3 regions of the Duganella zoogloeoides genome follow, and region 3 is predicted to be linked to each of the others. Evidence: predicted binding sites of a transcription regulator. Region 3 holds the regulator's gene; each other region holds the start of a gene.

Region 1 (6,265 bases), 2.5 Mb from region 3:
ACGACCGCTTTTTGCGCTTCTTCGATCACGGTACGGCGGGCATCGCCATAGGTCTTGGCATCGTTCTCGATTTCCTTGATGATCAGGCGTTTCATCGACGATGGGTTGTCGAGCAGGTCTTGAAGCGTGCCTTTTTCCTTGCGCAGTTCGGCCAGTTCCTGCTGGATCTTGATCGCTTCCAGGCGCGCCAGCTGGCGCAGGCGGATTTCCAGGATGTCTTCGGCCTGGATTTCGGACAGGCGGAAGCGCTCCATCAGCGCGGACTTCGGCTCGTCCGAATTGCGGATGATGTGGATCACTTCATCGATATTGAGCAGAATCGTCTCGCGGCCTTCGAGGATATGGATGCGCGCATCGACCTTGCCCAGCTTGAATTGCGAGCGGCGGGTGACCGTGGCGAAGCGGAACTCGATCCACTCCTGCAAAATCTCGGTCAACCCTTTCTGGCGCGGCCGGCCATCGCCGCCGATCATCACCAGGTTGATCGATGCCGACGACTCGAGCGACGTGTGCGCGAGCAGCATCAGCATGAATTCGGTCTGGTCCTGGTTCTTCGATTTCGGCTCGAACACCAGGCGCACCGGCGCGGCGCGGCCCGATTCGTCGCGGATGGTGTCGAGCGAATTGAGGATCAGGGACTTGAGCGCCAGCTGTTCCGGCGACAGCGCCTTCTTGCCCAGCTTGACCTTGGGATTGGTCAGCTCCTCGATTTCCTCGAGCACCTTTTGCGACGAGGTACCGGGCGGCAGTTCGTTGACGACCGCCTGCCACTGGCCGCGCGCCAGTTCTTCGATCTTCCAGCGTGCGCGCACCTTCATGCTGCCGCGACCGGACGAGTACATATCGCTGATCTGCGTGGCCGTCGTGATGATCTGGCCGCCGCCCGGGAAGTCGGGCCCCGGGATCAGCGCCATCAACTCGGCGTGCGAAATTTTCGGATTCCTGATCATCGCCACCGCCGCCTGCGCCACTTCGGTCAGGTTGTGCGACGGGATCTCGGTGGCCAGGCCGACCGCGATACCGGAGGCGCCGTTGAGCAGCACCATGGGCAGGCGTGCCGGCAGCAGGCTCGGTTCCTCGGTGGAGCCGTCGTAGTTGGCCTGGAAATCGACGGTGCCGAGATTGATCTCGTCCATCAGCACCTTGGCGATCGGCGTCAAACGCGCTTCGGTGTAGCGCATGGCAGCGGCGCCGTCGCCGTCGCGCGAACCGAAGTTGCCCTGGCCATCGACCAGCGGATAGCGCAAGGAAAAATCCTGGGCCATGCGCACCATGGCGTCGTACACCGACTGGTCGCCGTGCGGGTGCAATTTACCGAGCACGTCGCCGACCACCGTCGCCGATTTGCGCGGCTTGGCGGTGGAGTTCAGTCCCATTTCGTTCATCGCATACAGGATGCGGCGCTGCACCGGCTTCTGGCCGTCGCACACGTCGGGCAGGGCGCGGCCCTTGACCACCGAGATGGCGTAATCGAGGTAGGCGCGTTCGGCAAACGTGGACAGGGTCAGGGTTTCGCCGCCGTCGGTGGGGCCGCCCGGCGGCAGGGCGCCGTCCGGGTCCGGCAGCGATTCGTCAAAGAGATTTGCTTGAGTCATAGTGGTTCGTATTAGATGTCTGCTTCGGCTTCGTTGCCGTGTTCTTCGATCCAGGCGCGGCGGGCGGCGGCTTCGCCTTTACCCATCAGCATATTGAAACGCGCGGCCGAGGCGCCGTGCTCGTACTCGCCCAGGGCGACTGGCAACAGCCGGCGCGTGTCCGGGTTCATCGTGGTTTCCCACAACTGCTCGGCGTTCATCTCGCCCAGGCCCTTGAAGCGCGAGATCGACCAGGCGCCTTCTTTCAAGCCGTCCTTGCGCAGCTTGTCCTCGATCGCCACCAGTTCGCCGGCGTCGAGCGCATACAGCTTCTGGATCGGCTTCTTGCCGCGCGCCGGCGCATCGACGCGGTACAAAGGCGGGCGGGCGATGCAGATATTGCCGTTGGCGATCAGGCCCGGGAAGTGCTTGAAGAACAGCGTGAGCAGCAGTACCTGGATGTGCGAGCCGTCGACGTCCGCGTCCGAAAGAATGCAGATTTTGCCGTAGCGCAGACCGGACAGGTCCGGGGTATCGGTGGCATTGTGCGGATCGACGCCGATCGCCACCGAGATATCGTGGATCTCGTTGTTGGCGAACAGGCGGTCACGGTCGGTTTCCCACGAGTTCAGTACCTTGCCGCGCAGCGGCAGGATGGCCTGGAATTCCTTGTCGCGGCCCATCTTGGCCGAACCGCCGGCCGAGTCACCCTCGACCAGGAACAATTCGGTGCGGGTGACATCGGTCGATTCGCAGTCGGTCAGCTTGCCCGGCAAAACCGCCACGCCCGACGACTTTTTCTTTTCCACTTTCTGCAACGAGCGCAGACGCGATTGCGCCTGCTTGATCACCAGTTCGGCCAGCTTTTTGCCGTAATCGACGTGGTGATTGAGCCACAGCTCGAGCGCCGGCTTGGAGTAGGTGGAGACTAGGCGCACCGCATCGCGCGAATTGAGGCGCTCCTTGATCTGGCCCTGGAATTGCGGGTCCAGCACCTTGGCCGACAATACGAACGACACGCGCGCAAACACGTCTTCGGGCAGCAATTTGACGCCTTTCGGCAGCAGCGAGTGCATCTCGACGAAGTTCTTGACGGCGCCATACAGGCCGTCGCGCAGGCCCGATTCGTGGGTGCCGCCGTTGGGGGTGGGGATCAGGTTGACGTACGATTCGCGCACTACCGCGCCTTGCTCGGTCCACGCCACCACCCATGCCGCACCTTCGCCTTCGGCAAAACCTTCGGCATCGGGGCCGGCAAACTGCGCGCCTTCGAACAGCGGGATCAGGGTTTCACCATCGGTGGCCTGGGCCAGCGCTTCGGTCAGATAGCCGCGCAGGCCGTCGTTGTACTGCCAGGTCTGCGATTCACCGGTCTTGGCATTGGTGAGCGTAACGGTGACGCCCGGCAGCAGCACGGCCTTAGAGCGCAGCAGGCGTTGCAGCTCGGTTTGCGAGATGGCCGGCGAGTCGAAGTACTTGGCATCGGGCCAGGCGGTCACGCGGGTGCCGGACTTCTTGCCGTCGCGCGGCGCGACCACCGAAGTGAGCGGCTCGACCACGTCGCCATGCTCGAACACCAGGTGGTGCAGGCCGGTGCCATTGGGTTCCTTGCGCCAGACGGTAATCTCCAGGCGCTTGGACAGCGCGTTGGTGACGGAGACGCCCACGCCGTGCAAACCGCCCGAGAACGCGTACGCGCCGCCCGAACCCTTGTCGAATTTACCGCCCGCGTGCAGGCGCGTGAACACGATTTCCACCGTCGGCACGCCTTCTTCCGGGTGCAATCCGACCGGAATGCCGCGGCCGTCGTCCTCCACCGTGATGCTGCCGTCGGCGTTCTGGGTAACGATGATGTTCTTGCAGTGGCCGCCCAGTGCTTCGTCCGAGGCATTGTCGATGACTTCCTGGATGATGTGCAGCGGGTTCTCGGTGCGCGTGTACATGCCCGGGCGCTGCTTGACTGGTTCCAGGCCCTTGAGGACCCGGATGGATGATTCGCTATAGTCGGAAACTGGTTTTTTAGTGGCCATACGTGATCAAGCTGATAATGTCGATACTGGGTTTATGTACTGGGTATATGTACAGCTAATTGCGCGTGTTTGCGTATTCTATCCTCAACCGGAGCAAACAGCGGCAATTTATACACGATGTTTACAAGAGGCCCCCGTCTTTTTAGACCGTTTTTACGGGCTGCCCGATAAGCTGGCTCCATCGCTTAACCCTCATCGGAGCCGCCATGAATCACTTCCCTTGCGTGATGACGCTCAAGGTCGATACCGCATCGGTCACCCAGTTACGCCGCATGGTCACGCGCATCTGCGGCGATTCGCTCGAATTCATCCGCATCGAAATCTGCGAGCACGGCACCCGCATGAAGGTGTGGCTGTGCGTGGGTGCGGCCATGGTCGCGCCGGTGATGGACGCGGTGATGCAGTCGCTGCCCGGCGCGGAGTTCGGGCGATTCACCCAGACATCCCACTATTAATAGAAAGAGCAATATGAACAAATTACTACTTGCCGCCGTGCTGTGCGCCGGTTTTGCCGCCCATGCGGCGCAGGCCCAGGAAGCCGCCAGGCCCGATAACGAGGTCAGCTTCAACGCCGCCGTGGTGTCCGATTACCGCTATCGCGGCATCTCGCAAACACGCCTGCAGCCGGCCGTGCAGGGCGGCGTTGATTACGTCAACAACCCCACCGGCCTGTATATCGGCGCCTGGACGTCGTCGATCAAGTGGACCAAGGATGCCGGCGGCGACGGCGACGTGGAGCTCGACCTCTATGCCGGCAAGCGCGGGCAGGTGAGCGATGCCGTGTCGTATGACGTCGGTGTGCTGACCTATGTGTACCCGTCGAACGGCCTGAAACACGTCGCCGGCTTTGTCAACGCCGACACCACCGAGGTGTATGGCCAGCTCGGTGTCGGTCCCGCGTACGTCAAGTACTCGCACGCGGTGACCAACCTGTTCGGCTTCGTGGACAGCAAGAACAGCGGCTACCTCGACGTGGGCGCCAATATCGAGGCAGGCGAGGGCTTCATCATCAACCTGCATGCGGGCCATCAGGAGGTGAAGAACAACCAAGCGGCCGACTACACCGACTGGAAAGTGGGCGCGACCAAAGACTTCGGCATCGTTACCGGTGCGCTGGCCGTGGTAGGGACGAACGCCAGCAAGACCGCGTATGCGTCGCCGGTCAACGGCAAGTTCACCGGCAAGACTGCGCTGCTGCTCACCATCAGCAAGACCTTCTGATCCGCGCATTTTCCTTGGTCGGGCCGGGCGGGGTAACACCCGCCCGGCCCGCTTTTTTATCTGTTGCTTATCTGCTGCTGAACACCTGGCGATACAGGTGGCGTACCTCGGGCGCGCACAGCACGTTGGCGGTCTTGTAGGCGTCCGCCTCGAAGGCGCTGTGGTGTGTATGGTAAGTGTCGTGGTCGAGCACTAAAGTGTCGGCCAGGCGCGCGCCGGGCAGCTGCGCCACGAACACCAGCAGGCACCCGGTCTGGTGCGGCGTGAGCGGTTCGCTGCCGTGGGCCACGGTGACCAGCACCCGGGCGCCGGGGTTGGCCGCGCTGGCAGCGCGCAGGCGGGCCAGCAGCGCCGCGTGATCCTGGTGGTCAGGGTGTTGAAGGTCGGCGCGGCGCAGCAGCGCGACGATGACAGCGGCGCCGGCCAGCGATGCCTCATCGCGCTCTTCATTGCGCGAGGCGTCGATCACCAGGTCGTCGTAGAGCTGGGGATCGTAGGCGCAGGGTTCGGGGCAGACCAGCAGCACCCGGTTGCCGGCGGCTACCCGTAGCAGCGCCAGTTCCTCGGCCAGGTCGGAGACGGCGTGGTTGCCATCGTGTTCGGTGTTACCGGTGAGTGCGACGATCATGCGGTTACCTCCTCCAGAGAATGATACGCCGGTATGGCGTCCAGCGCCGCCAGCGCGGCGGCCAATTGGGTGCGGCAGTTATCGCTGGCTGGCGTCATGGGCAGGCGCAGCTCGTCGCGCAGCAATCCCTGCATGGCCAGCGCGGCTTTCAGGGGCGCGGGATTCGGCTCCGAGAACAGCAAACGGATCACCGGCAGCAGGTGGTCGAACACGGTCATCGCCTCGGCCAGGTGGCCGGCGTGGACCAGGTCGTAGACTTGCACGAACAGGTCCACGCGGATGTGGGCCGAGGCGGAAATGGCGCCCTGACCGCCGGCGCACAGGGCCGCGAACAGCAGCGCATCGTCGCCGCACAGCATGGCCAGCGGCGTGTGGCGCACCAGTTCTTCCATCCGTCGCAGGCTGCCGCCGGCTTCCTTGATGGCGGCAAACTGCGGACGTTGAGCCAGCGTGCGCGCGGTGGCCAGTTCCAGGTTCACGCCCGTGCGCGCCGGCACGTTGTACAGCACGATGGGGCGTCCGGTGGCGTCGGCAATGGTCTCGAAATGGCGCAGCAGGCCTTCCTGCGATGGCCGCACGTAGGCGGGCGTGGCGACCAGGTAGCCGGCCAGTTCAGTGTCGTCGAACTCGCGGACCTTGGCGGCGGCGGCATGGGTGTCGCTACCGCCCACGCCCATCAGGACCGGGCAGCGGCGGTGCGCCGTTTCCAGCACGGCCGACAGCACGGCCGATTGCTCGGCCAGGTCCAGCTGCGACGCCTCGCCGGTGGTGCCGCAGACGACCAGGCCGTGGGCGCCGCCGGCGATCAGGCG
Region 2 (6,265 bases), 1.1 Mb from region 3:
GCGTGGTACCGTCACTCCGTATTTCCGGAGGATTTCTTTGCCTTGATACTCATGGATCTTCATGCTGGCTTCCCTTCTGATGCTGATGTGTAAAAATCGATTAAGACTGCGGAATAGTGTGATGCTCGGGTAAAACTATGGCCCGGTCGCTGATCGTACTGGCGGCAAGGCAAATCGGGGGGTGCATGAGGAGGGTGTAACCGGCATCGATACCATGCGGTCCGCCATGGCGTGTACACGCTCTGGCGGCGATCGCGCGCGTGCGGGACGCACGACGAGGAACAGGAATCGACAATGACATAAGATGAATACCGCTCGCGCGGCATGATTAGTTAGCAGCCCTGTACATTTCTCTTATAAAAAATATACGTTGTCGTAGCTTCTACGGACAACCACCGCACCCACGGTGCTGCAAAAACCGTAAAAGTGTAGCACACCCCAGACCGAGTTGATACGTGTCATATGACATCTGGCGATAAACCGTTGGCGCTGGCAGGGGTATTTACAGGCATTCACACTGGAAATATCGGCAATCACTGGTCGAAATCGGCCGTACCCTTCATGGCGGTGCGAATGGCGCGCTGGGAGAAGCCGCGTTGCAGCAGGAAGCGCATTTGCTTGTTGCGTCCTTCGGGGTCGGTGGCCACTTCGCCGAACTTGCGTTCCCAGATCTCGCAGCAGCGCGCGGTCTCGGTGTCGGCCAGGCTTTCCTTGAGGCCTTGCAGCGCTTCGCCCTGTACGCCGTGGCTTTGCAGCTCGGCCATGATGCGGGCGTTGCCAAAGCGGGCAGAACGGCGGTGGATCAGCGATTCGGAAAAACGTTCTTGCGACAGCCAGTTGTTTTTTTCGAGCAGGTCGAGCAAGGCGTCGATGTCGTCGGTGTCTTCGGCATAGCGTGCGAGCTTGCGTGACAGTTCGAGACGGCTGTGCTCGCGCTGGGACAGGTAGCGCAGGGCGCGACCTTTGAGGCTGAGGGGGGGACGGGGCATGGGGAACCTCTGAACTTTGAGGTGAGAACCGTCACCCTCGCGAAAGCGGGGGGGTGACGGCTCGACTGCTAACTGTTAAGACTTACGCCGCGTCAGCTTCGCCCTTGGAAGGCTTGAGCTTGACGACAGTATCAGGCTTTTCAGCGGCCACTGGCGCCAGTGGCGGCAGCGAGCGTACGCCCAGCGATTCGCGCACGCGGTTTTCGATTTCCCACGCCAGTTGCGGGCGCTCTTGCAGGAAGATGCGGGCGTTGTCCTTGCCTTGGCCGACGCGTTCGCCGTTGTAGCTGTACCACGAACCCGATTTCTCGACGATCTTCGCTTCCACGCCCAGGTCCAGGATTTCGCCTTCGCGCGAGGTGCCGGCGCCGTACAGGATGTCGAAGTGCGCTTCCTTGAACGGTGGCGCGATCTTGTTCTTGACGACCTTGACCTTGGTTTCGTTACCGATGACTTCGTCGCCGGACTTGATCGAACCGGTACGGCGGATGTCCAGGCGCACGGAGGCGTAGAACTTCAGCGCGTTACCGCCGGTGGTGGTTTCCGGGCTGCCGAACATGACGCCGATTTTCATGCGGATCTGGTTGATGAAGATGACCAGGGTGTTGGTGCGGTTGATCGAACCGGTAAGCTTGCGCAGTGCTTGCGACATCAAACGTGCCTGCAAACCTGGCAGCGAATCGCCCATGTCGCCTTCGATCTCGGCGCGCGGGGTCAGCGCGGCGACCGAGTCGATCACGACCATGTCCACCGAACCGGAACGCACCAGGGCGTCGCAGATTTCCAGCGCTTGTTCGCCGGTGTCCGGTTGCGAGATCAGCAGATCGCTCAGGTTGACGCCCAGCTTTTGCGCGTACGTGACGTCCAGTGCGTGCTCGGCGTCGATAAACGCGCAGGTGCCGCCCAGTTTTTGCATTTCCGCGATGGTTTGCAAGGTGAGCGTGGTTTTGCCCGAGGATTCAGGGCCGTAGATTTCCACCACGCGACCGCGCGGCAGGCCGCCGACGCCCAGCGCCACGTCCAGGCCCAGCGAACCGGTGGAGACCACCTGTACTTCTTCGATCGGCGCACTGGCATCCATGCGCATGACGGAACCTTTGCCGAACTGCTTCTCAATCTGAGCCAGCGCGGCGGCCAGCGCCTTGGCTTTCTCGGATGCGGGTACTACAGCTTTTTTATCGTCCATAATGTGCTTTCAACCAGTTGGTGGTGACAATTTGTCGGTACAGGTAGTACTGTATAAAAAAACAGTGATAAGCGCAAGCGCGATTTGATTGAAATGTCGATTAATTTTGGCGGCGCCCGGGCGCCGTGCAAAAATTCGCCAGCAAGCAAAAAATCCAACACAATACCGGCTTGAGTCTTTGCCCCAGTGCACCCGGAGTATCCACATGCGTATATTACTTGCCGAAGATGACGGCGTTCTCGCCGACGGGCTCACCCGCTCGCTGCGCCAGTCCGGCTACGCCATCGATTGCGTGCGCAACGGCCAGGAGGCCGATACCGCCCTCTCCACCCAGGAATTCGATCTGTTGATCCTCGACCTGGGCCTGCCCAAGCTGTCGGGTCTGGAAGTGCTGCGCCGCTTGCGCTCGCGCGGTTCGCTGCTGCCGGTGCTGATCCTGACCGCCGCCGATTCGATCGAGCAGCGTGTCAACGGCCTCGACCTGGGCGCCGACGACTACATGGCCAAGCCGTTTGCGCTGTCGGAACTCGAAGCGCGGGTGCGCGCCCTCACCCGCCGTGGCGCGGGCGGTGGCGCCACCGTGATCAAGCACGGTCCGCTGTCGTACGACCAGGTGGGCCGCAGCGCCTATATCAACGAGCAGATGCTGGACCTGTCGGCGCGCGAGCTGGGCTTGCTGGAAATTCTGCTGGCCCGCACCGGCCGCCTGGTTTCCAAGGAGCAACTGGTCGATCACCTGTGCGAATGGGGAGAAGAGGTGAGCAACAACGCCATCGAGGTGTATGTGCACCGGCTGCGCAAGAAGATCGAGGTGGGCGGCGTGCGCATCGTCACCGTGCGCGGCCTCGGCTATTGCCTGGAAAAATATTCTGAAGCGAAGGCTGTCGCCGTCGACGCCGGAGACGCGGTCAAGTGAGCGACCGGGCGGCCGACGCGGGAGACGACGCCCCCGAGTACCAGCCGCCTGTCGTCGAGCCCGACGAGAGCATGCAACGCTCGCTGTTCGGCGAGATCCTCGACTGGATGCTGGCGCCGCTGCTGCTGCTGTGGCCGATGAGCATCGCGATTACGTACCTGGTGGCCAAGTCGATCGCCAACCAACCGTTCGACCATGCGCTGGAAGACAGCGTGACCGTGCTGGCGCAGCAGGTGCGCTCGGTCGATGGCAAGCTGATCCGTGGTTTGTCCGGCGCCGCGCGCGACATCCTGCGCGCCGACGATGTCGATAACATCTATTTCCAGATCCTCGGGCCGCGCGGCGACGCCATCGACGGCGACCGCGACCTGCCCCACCCCGGCAGCGATCCCGACGAAGACCAGGCCCGCGCCGGCAGCGTGCGCTTCCGCAACGACACCATGCACGGCACGCCGGTGCGCGTCGCCTACATCCACATCCGCGTCGAACCCAGCGACAGCGCCCCCTCGCCCCATCCGCCGCTGGCGCTGGTACAAGTGGCCGAAACACTGGAAAAGCGCGCCCAGCTCGCCAACGAGATCATCAAGGGCGTGATCCTGCCGCAGTTCATCATCCTGCCCATCGTGCTGGCCCTGGTGTGGTTTGCGCTGTCGCGCGGGCTCTCTCCGTTGGCGCAGTTGCAGGAACGCATACGCGCACGCGGGTCGGACGACCTCAGCCCCATCGCGGCTAACCTGGTGCCGGAGGAAATTTCGCCGCTGGTCGGTTCGCTCAACGAAATGCTCGAACGGCTAGGCCACACCATCGAGATGCAAAAACGCTTTATTGCCGACGCCGCGCACCAGATGCGCACGCCGCTGGCCGGCATGCGCATGCAGTCCGAGCTGGCGCTGCGCCAGACCGACAGCGACGAAATCCACCGCTCGCTCGAGCAACTGGCCAAGAGTTCGGAATCGGCCACGCGGCTGGTCAACCAGCTGCTGGCCCTGGCCCGCGCGGAAAACCAGCCGCAGGCTGGCTCCAGCATGGTGCAACTGGAGCTGTCGGCGCTGGCGCGCAGCACCGTGCACGACTGGGTGCAAGCGTCGTTCGTCCAGCAGATCGACCTCGGCTACGAAGAGCCGCCGGCACCGGTGCACATCGCCGGCGATCCGACCATGCTGCGCGAGCTGCTGTCCAACCTGATCGACAACGCGCTGCGCTACACGCCGGCCGGCGGCAGCGTTACCGTGCGGGTGCGCGTCGATATCGACGACCATGCGCTGCTGGAAGTGGAAGACACGGGCCCCGGCATTCCGCCGGCCGAGCGCACCCGCGTGTTCGAGCGGTTTTACCGCATCCTCGGCAACACTGCCGAAGGCAGCGGCCTGGGCCTGGCCATCGTGCGCGAAATCGCCCAGCAGCACGGCGCCGAAGTGGATGTATTCAACAATCCGCGCGCACAACTGGCCAAGCTGCCGGGCAGCCTGTTCCGCCTGACCTTCCCGCTGCCAGCCGATCCGCCAGATGCGCCCGATGAGGCGCCCCACTTTGGTTAACCAGGGATAAAGCATGGATAAAACCATCCGCCGCCACCACTGGCAGCAAACCCGCCGCATGACCGGCTGGTTATTGCTGCTGTGGCTGATCACCACGTTTTGCGCGGCGTTTTTTGCGCGCGAACTGAACAACCTGTCGATCTTCGGCTGGCCGCTGTCGTTTTATCTCGCCGCGCAAGGCGCCTCGCTGGTGTACCTGGCCATCATCGGCTTCTATGCCTGGCGCATGCGCCGGCTCGACCGCCAGGCCCGTGCCGCAGCCAGGATCAAACCATGACAGAGCGCAGCTTCGCCAGCAAACTACGGCGCTACTACCTGCTGTTTACCGCCGGCTTCGGCGGTTTTTTGCTTTCCCTCACGCTGCTGGAACAGGAAGGCATGCCGCGCATCTGGATCGGCTACCTGTTCATGTTTGCCACCATCGTGCTGTACGCGATCTTGGGGGTGCTGAGCCGCACGTCCAACGTGCTTGAATACTACGTGGCGGGGCGCAAAGTGCCGGCCATGTTCAACGGCATGGCCACTGCTGCCGACTGGATTTCGGCAGCGAGCTTCATCAGCCTGGCGGGCGGCCTGTACCTGCACGGCTTTGATGGCCTCGCCTACATCATGGGCTGGACCGGCGGCTACGTGCTGGTCGCCTTGCTGATCGCGCCGTACCTGCGCAAGTTTTGCCAGTACACGATTCCCGATTTCCTCGCCATGCGCTTCGGCGGCGTTGGGGGAGCGAATGGCGAAGACAACCCGGCCGGGCGCGTGGTGCGCATCATGGCGGTCATGGCTACCATCATCGTCTCGTTTACGTACGTGGTGGCGCAGATTTACGCGGTGGGGCTGATCACCTCGCGCTTTACGGGCGTCGATTTTTCCGTGGGGATTTTCCTGGGACTGGCGTCGATCCTGGTCTGTTCGTTCCTGGGCGGCATGCGGGCGATTACCTGGACCCAGGTGGCGCAGTACATCATCATCCTGGTCGCCTTTTTGTTGCCGGCGATCTGGATGTCGGTCAAGCTCAGCGACAATCCGATCCCGCAAGTAGCCTACGGCAAGCTGCTGCCCAAGCTCAGCGCGCGCGAGGCGGTATTGCAGGCCGATCCGAAAGAAGCCGAGGTGCGCACCATCTTCCAGCAGCGCGCCGACGATTACCAGCAGCGGCTCGACAACTTGCCCGCCTCGTGGGAAGCGGGCCGGCGCGACGCCCAGCGCCGGCTCGACCAGGTGAAAACCCGCAACGCCTCGCTGCTCGACATCCGCAGCGCCGAACGGGCGCTGATCGCCTACCCGAAGAACCCGGAAATCGCTGCCAGCGAATGGACCGAAGCCCATGCCTACAACCTGGCCCGGGCCCGTCCGATCAACCCGCACGCAGAACCGTATGCGGGCGACGCGGAAACCTCCGCCATCAAGCGCAACAACTTCGTCGCACTGGTCTTCTGCCTGATGCTGGGGACCGTCGCGCTGCCCCACATCCTGATGCGCGCCTACACCACGCCGTCGGTGCACGAGACGCGGCAGTCGATGGTGTATGCACTGTTCTTCATCCTGCTCATCTACCTGACCATTCCGGCGATGGCGGTCCTGGTGAAATACGATATTTATACGGCGCTGGTCGGCAGCGACTTCAACCACCTGCCCG
Region 3 (6,265 bases):
TGTCGGCGATACGGTCGAACGCGGCGTTATCGCGCAGCAGGCCGCCAATGACGGACTGTTCTGCTTCGATGGAATGCGGCGGGACGCGGAGCGAATCGACTTGCGGATCGGAGGGGGCGTTCATGGCGCGAATTATACCTGCTTAGGCAGTGCAACAAAAAAAACGGGGCGAAAAAAAGCCGGGCGAACCCGGCTTTTTTTAATGGTATTGCTTACTTGACAGGCCGAAACCCATGCAAGTATTAGGCAGCTTCGCCTACAACAGCAACGGTCACTTCAGCGATCACGTCGGTGTGCAGAGCAACGCTCACTGGGAACTCGCCGGTGGTCTTCAGAGGACCGGTTGGCAGGCGCACAGCCGATTTCTCGACAGCGAAACCAACTTTGGTCAGCGCTTCAGCGATGTCGAAGTTGGTGACCGAGCCGAACAGACGGCCGTCAACACCAGCTTTTTGCGAAACGGTCACGGTCATGCCGTTCAGTTTCTCGCCTTGAGCTTGTGCAGCAGCCAGCTTGGCGGCAGCAGCTTTTTCCAGTTCAGCGCGCTTGACTTCGAATTCCGCAACGGCAGCAGCGGTAGCGCGGCGAGCCATTTTTTGCGGGATCAGGAAGTTACGTGCGTAACCGTCTTTGACTTTAACGACTTCACCCAGGTTGCCCAGGTTAACGACTTTTTCCAACAGAATGATTTGCATAGTTCTTCTCCAGATGCTTGTCTAAACTACGCAATTAAGCGTGGTGCAGATCGGTGTATGGCAGCAGGGCCAGATAACGGGCGCGCTTGATCGCGGTGTCCACTTGACGCTGGTAGTGCGCCTTGGTGCCGGTCAGACGTGCTGGCATGATCTTGCCATTTTCCTGGACGAAGTCTTTCAGGGTGTCTACGTCTTTGTAGTCCACTTGCTCAACGCCAGCGGCGGTGAAGCGGCAGAACTTCTTGCGCTTGAACAGTGGGTTTTGTTGCTTACGCTTTTCTTTAAGCTTGAGCTTGTTTTTGTCGAACTTTTTACCGAATGCCATGTGAGGCTCCTGTATTTAAATTGAGCTGTCCGTGACAGCACTAAAATCAATGATGTGAAACACCAGGCTTTTGCTATTGCGCGTCTTCTTGTTCAGGAAACCGGTGAACTGGTACACCCCGCCCAGCGGCGCCGCGTTGAACTTGCCTGAAATCTCGCCTGCGGCAACCGCAGCAATTTCAAACTCGCTCAACCTGGCGATTCCCGCCTCCATTTGCTGCGACCGATGCTGGAGTACAGCATTGATGATCGGCATGCCTGCCGGGGTATAACGCAAAGCGTCACGTTCGGCAATGAGGGCAGTGAACTGGAGCTGGTTCAGCTCGGTTCCTTGAAACAATTAGGCTGCGGCAGGAGCTGGAGCAGCTGCTGGGGCTTCGGTGCGATGCGATTTGGCAGCATCTTCACGTTGTACCGACTTCATCATTGGCGAAGGAGCGGTTTCCGCTTTCTTCAGCTTGACGGTCAGGTGACGCAGCACGGCATCATTGAATTTGAATGCGGTTTCCAGCTCGACCAGGGTCTCGTTGTCGCATTCGATGTTCAGGCAGATGTAGTGTGCTTTGGCCAGTTTCTGGATCGAGTAAGCCATCTGACGACGGCCCCAATCTTCAACACGGTGCACGGAGCCACCGCGGGTCGTTACAGTGGTTTTGTAACGTTCGATCATCGCGGGCACTTGCTCGCTCTGGTCCGGGTGGACGATAAATACGATTTCGTAGTGACGCATGAAAACTCCCTTAAGGACTTGTGAATATAGCCCACCCTGGCGTCAAGACAGGTGTGGGAAGAGGTAAGCCCGCGACTATAGCAGCTTTTTCAGCGGAACGCCAGCCTGGTGTTGCCGGTGCTACAGTGCGATTTTCTTGTCCTGGGAACATGATCATGAAGCATCTGATGGCACTTGCGGCGCTGTCCGCCCTGCTGTTCTCTCCGCCCGGCCTGGCTGCCGCACCACACGAACCGGCGCCCATCAAGACCCGCGCCTACAGCACCCCCGCCCTGCTGTTCGCACTGCGCACCGACACCCAGACCCTGGCGCGCCTCACGCCCGTGCTCGACCCCAGCTTCGATTTCGTGCCCGGCCCGCGCGAAGATGCGCGCCAGGGCAATGGCTACCGCCACCTCGGTGACTTGGCCCTGACCGTCCGCACCGGCAATGGCGCGCAGCGCTCCTACACCTCGTTCGCGGCGCGCCGGCCGATCCGCGAACTGCCGGCAGGCCGGGCGCTGGCCGCTGCCGATATCAGCGCAAGCATGGGCGCCGACTTGGGCGCTAGCGTGCCGCTGGCAGTGGAACGGCGCTGGCTCAACGAACGCGGCACGCTGGTGCTGCGCTTTACGCTGATCAACCGGGGACGGCAACCGGTGCAGGTGGTGTCCGCCAGCATGCCGATGGTGTTCGAACAACAAGGCTTCGGCGCCTCTGCCGAGGAACGGCGGGCCAGCAGCAGCACCGTCAAGCCGCGCCCGGGCACGCTGGGCTCGGTGGAAGTGGCGCGCGCGAACGGCGAGGCGCCGGGGCTGCGGCTGCAACCGGACGGCCGCACCCCGCTCGATAGCTGGCAAGCCATGCCGAGCGGGCAACTGCAGGGCGAACAGTACGCCAGCTGGGTGACCAGCGGGTTTACCCTCAAACCGGGCGCCAAACGTGACATCGGCGTGCGATTCGTGATCCAGCCGCAAGGGGCAACGCGCTGATTTCTCATAGGGGAGCGCGGCAGGCTCCCCTGTGCAACAACTTTTTTCACATTATTTCGCTCAAAGCAAGAAATTCCCTTGCATTGGCGGTCATACTGTACAAAAATACAGACTGTCTATATACACAGCCCATTTTTTTACTGACCACGCCCATGATCAAGCTCACCGCACGCCAGGAACAAATTCTCAATCTGATCAAGGACGCCATCGAAAACACCGGCTTCCCGCCCACGCGCGCCGAGATTGCCAACGAACTGGGCTTCAAGTCGGCCAACGCCGCCGAGGAACACTTGCAGGCGCTGGCGCGCAAGGGCGCGATTGAAATCGCGGCCGGCACCTCGCGTGGCATCCGCCTGCTCGGTGTCCATGCCGAGCCTTCTACCGCCAAGATGCCTGCCGCGCTGATGATGTCGCTGCCGCTGATCGGCCGCGTGGCTGCCGGCTCGCCGATTTTGGCGCAGGAAAACCTCGAGGCGAACTACAGCGTCGATCCCGCCATGTTCTCGGCCAAGCCCGACTACCTGCTCAAGGTGCGCGGCGAATCGATGCGTGACGCCGGCATCATGGATGGCGACCTGCTGGCCGTGAAAAAAATCGACAGCGCCAAGAATGGCCAGATCGTGGTGGCGCGCATCGGCAACGAGGTAACGGTCAAGCGCTATCGCAAGACCGGTTCGCTGGTGGAACTGCTGCCGGAGAACCCGGAGTTCAAGATCATCAAGGTCGATCCCGAGGCGGACGAGTTTGCACTGGAAGGCCTGGCAGTAGGGCTGATGCGCACCTGGCACTAAAAAATATGGACCGCCGCGGCGGTCCATTGTTTTAACAACCTTCCAGCGCGCAGCTGAAGTCTTCCAGCAGGTCGCCCTCATCCTCGATGCCGACCGACACCCGTATCAGCGACTCCGCAATCCCCATCGATGCACGCCGTTCGGCACCCATTTCAAAGAAGATCGTGTGCGCCACCGGGATGATCAGGGTGCGCGTGTCACCAAGGTTCGACGCCGGGATCGCCAGCTTGAGGCGATTGAGGAAATCGAAGCAATCGATGCCATCCTTCAATTCAAAGCTCAGCAGCGAGCCGTGCTTGTGGAACAGCTCGGAACTGATGCCATGCTGCGGATGCGACGCCAGGCCCGGGTAGTACACCGCCGCCACCCGCTCGTCCGATTCCAGCAATGTGGCCAGCGCCAGCGCGTTGCTGCTGGTGCGTTCCATGCGCAGCGCCAGGGTTTCGGCGCCGACGGCAATGTGGTGCGCCGCCTCGGGCGCCAGGGACGAACCGAAGTCGCGCAGCGCCTTGGCGCGGATTTGCGCCAGGCCCCACTGCAGCGGCGCCGCCTTCTTGTAGTTCTCGTAGATGTTGGGGAACCGGGTCCAGTCATACGCGCCAGTGTCGGTCAGGCTGCCGCCGAGTGCATTGCCGTGGCCGCCGATCGACTTGGTCAGCGCATTGACCACCAGGCCGGCACCGACCGATTTCGGCCGGAACAAATACGGCGTGGTCATGGTGTTGTCGACCACGTACAGGATGCCGCGCGCCTGGCACATTTCGCCAATGCGCTTGAGGTCCGCCACCTGCGTGCGCGGGTTGGCGATGGTTTCGACAAATACCACGCGGGTGTTGTCGGTGATCGCCGCCTCGACATTGGCAACATCGGTGGCATCGACAAACGACACGCCCACGCCCTGCGCCATGGTGGTTTGCCACAGGCTGTTGGTGTTACCAAACAGGAACGACGACGACACCACGTGGTCGCCCGTGCGCAGCAGCGCCTGGAACACGGCGCCGATCGCGCCCATGCCGGTGGCGAAGCAGATCGTGCCGACGCCCTGCTCCATCTTGTTCACCTTGTCTTCGAGCGCGGCGATGGTGGGGTTGCCCTGGCGCCCGTAGCGGAAGCCCGGCTCCTTGCCCTGGAATACCGAAGCCAGCTGGCGCGCATCGGCATAGCCGAACGCGACCGACGTATGGATCGGCTTGTGCAGCGATCCGTGCTCGATGCCCTTCTGGCGGTCGTTGTGCAGGATGGTGGTGGTAAAGCCGTAGTTTTTCTTGTCTGTCATGGACGATCAGCCCTCGGCGGCGGCCAGGTTCAGGTTCAGCTGCGAACGGCCCGCATCTTCCGGCTTGGCGGCCTTGGTCGGGTTGTTGCGCTCGTTTTCCAGCTTGTCCAGGTACTCGCGGCTGACGTCGCCGGTGATGTACACGCCGTCGAAGCACGACGCCTCAAAACTGGTCAGCGCCGGGTTGACGTCGGAAATGGCCTGCTTGAGCGCATCGATGTCTTGGTACACCAGGGCGTCGGCGGTGATCTCGCGGCACACTTCTTCCACCGTGCGACCGTGGGCGATCAGCTCGTCGCGGGTAGGCATGTCGATGCCGTAAACGTTCGGGTAGATCACCGGTGGCGCGGCCGACGCAAAGATCACTTTCTTGGCGCCCGAGTCGCGCGCCATCTGCACGATCTCGCGGCTGGTGGTGCCGCGCACGATGGAGTCATCCACCAGCAGCACGACCTTGTCCTTGAACTCGTCAGGAATCGCATTGAGCTTCTGGCGCACGGATTTCTTGCGCGCGGCCTGGCCCGGCATGATGAAGGTACGGCCGATGTAGCGGTTTTTAATGAAGCCTTCGCGGTATTCCTTGCCCAGCGCCAGCGCCAGCTGGATGGCAGCCGGACGCGACGAATCGGGAATCGGCATGACGACGTCGATATCGTCGGCCAGGCCTTCGCGCACGATTTTCTTGGCCAGGTACTCGCCCATTTTCAGGCGGGTGCTGTACACCGAGGCGCCATCGATGACGGAGTCGGGACGGGCCAGGTACACGAATTCGAACACGCACGGGTTGAGCGACGGGTTGTCGGCGCACTGGCGCGTGTGCAGCTGCTTGTCATTGTCGATGAAGACGGTTTCGCCGGGCGCGATGTCGCGCACGAAGCGGAAGCCCATGCCTTCGAGCGCCACCGATTCGGAAGCGATCAGGTATTCGTTGCCCTGCTCGGTTTCATTGATGCCCAGGCACAGCGGACGGATGCCGTACGGATCACGGAAGGCCAGCAAACCGACGCCGGCGATTTGCGCCACGGCAGCATAGCCGCCGCGCACACGGCGCATCAGCACGGTAACCGCCTGGAAAATGGTTTCGGCATCGATCGAGATATCGACGGTGGCCTTCTGGATTTCGTGCGCCAACACGTTGAGCAACACTTCCGAATCGGAATCGGTGTTGATGTGGCGGCGGTCGTTCTTGAACATCTCTTCCTTGAGCTGTTCCCAGTTGGTCAGGTTGCCGTTGTGGGCCAGCGTGATACCGAACGGTGCGTTGACGTAGAACGGCTGCGCTTCTTCCTCGCTCGACGAACCGGCGGTCGGGTAACGGCAGTGGCCGATGCCCGAGTTGCCTTGCAGCGTACGCATATTACGGGTACGGAACACGTCGCGCACCAGGCCGTTGGCCTTGTGCATGGCGAACATGCTGCTGTGATTGGTAGCGATACCTGCCGCGTCCTGGCCGCGATGCTGCAACAGCAGCAATGCGT

What was found. Region 3 encodes LexA, which represses DNA repair genes until DNA is damaged. Its sites were predicted from a motif close to ACTGTATNNNNATACAGT; they were not measured.
Region 1: a site for LexA is predicted at 3,643-3,660, ahead of SR858_RS22675 (DNA topoisomerase IV subunit B). Genes of this name have one in related genera too.
Region 2: a site for LexA is predicted at 2,224-2,241, ahead of recA (recombinase RecA). Genes of this name have one in related genera too.

Annotation. Positions count from the first base shown of each region.
Region 1 covers NZ_CP140152.1:5,133,887-5,140,151, reverse strand. The annotation lists gene parC (DNA topoisomerase IV subunit A) at 1-1,595, opposite strand, end outside; gene SR858_RS22675 (DNA topoisomerase IV subunit B) at 1,607-3,604, opposite strand; gene SR858_RS22670 (hypothetical protein) at 3,811-4,059, shown strand; gene SR858_RS22665 (TorF family putative porin) at 4,073-4,825, shown strand; gene SR858_RS22660 (hypothetical protein) at 4,893-5,453, opposite strand; gene dapA (4-hydroxy-tetrahydrodipicolinate synthase) at 5,450-6,265, opposite strand, start outside.
Region 2 covers NZ_CP140152.1:263,520-269,784, reverse strand. The annotation lists gene sucC (ADP-forming succinate--CoA ligase subunit beta) at 1-63, opposite strand, end outside; gene recX (recombination regulator RecX) at 534-989, opposite strand; gene recA (recombinase RecA) at 1,072-2,175, opposite strand; gene SR858_RS01220 (response regulator) at 2,381-3,091, shown strand; gene SR858_RS01215 (sensor histidine kinase) at 3,088-4,629, shown strand; gene SR858_RS01210 (DUF4212 domain-containing protein) at 4,643-4,906, shown strand; gene SR858_RS01205 (sodium:solute symporter family protein) at 4,903-6,265, shown strand, end outside.
Region 3 covers NZ_CP140152.1:1,350,878-1,357,142, reverse strand. The annotation lists gene SR858_RS05980 (replicative DNA helicase) at 1-124, opposite strand, end outside; gene rplI (50S ribosomal protein L9) at 243-695, opposite strand; gene rpsR (30S ribosomal protein S18) at 730-1,020, opposite strand; gene priB (primosomal replication protein N) at 1,036-1,341, opposite strand; gene rpsF (30S ribosomal protein S6) at 1,360-1,749, opposite strand; gene SR858_RS05955 (DUF5695 domain-containing protein) at 1,905-2,720, shown strand; gene lexA (transcriptional repressor LexA) at 2,873-3,511, shown strand; gene SR858_RS05945 (cystathionine gamma-synthase family protein) at 3,543-4,787, opposite strand; gene purF (amidophosphoribosyltransferase) at 4,794-6,265, opposite strand, start outside.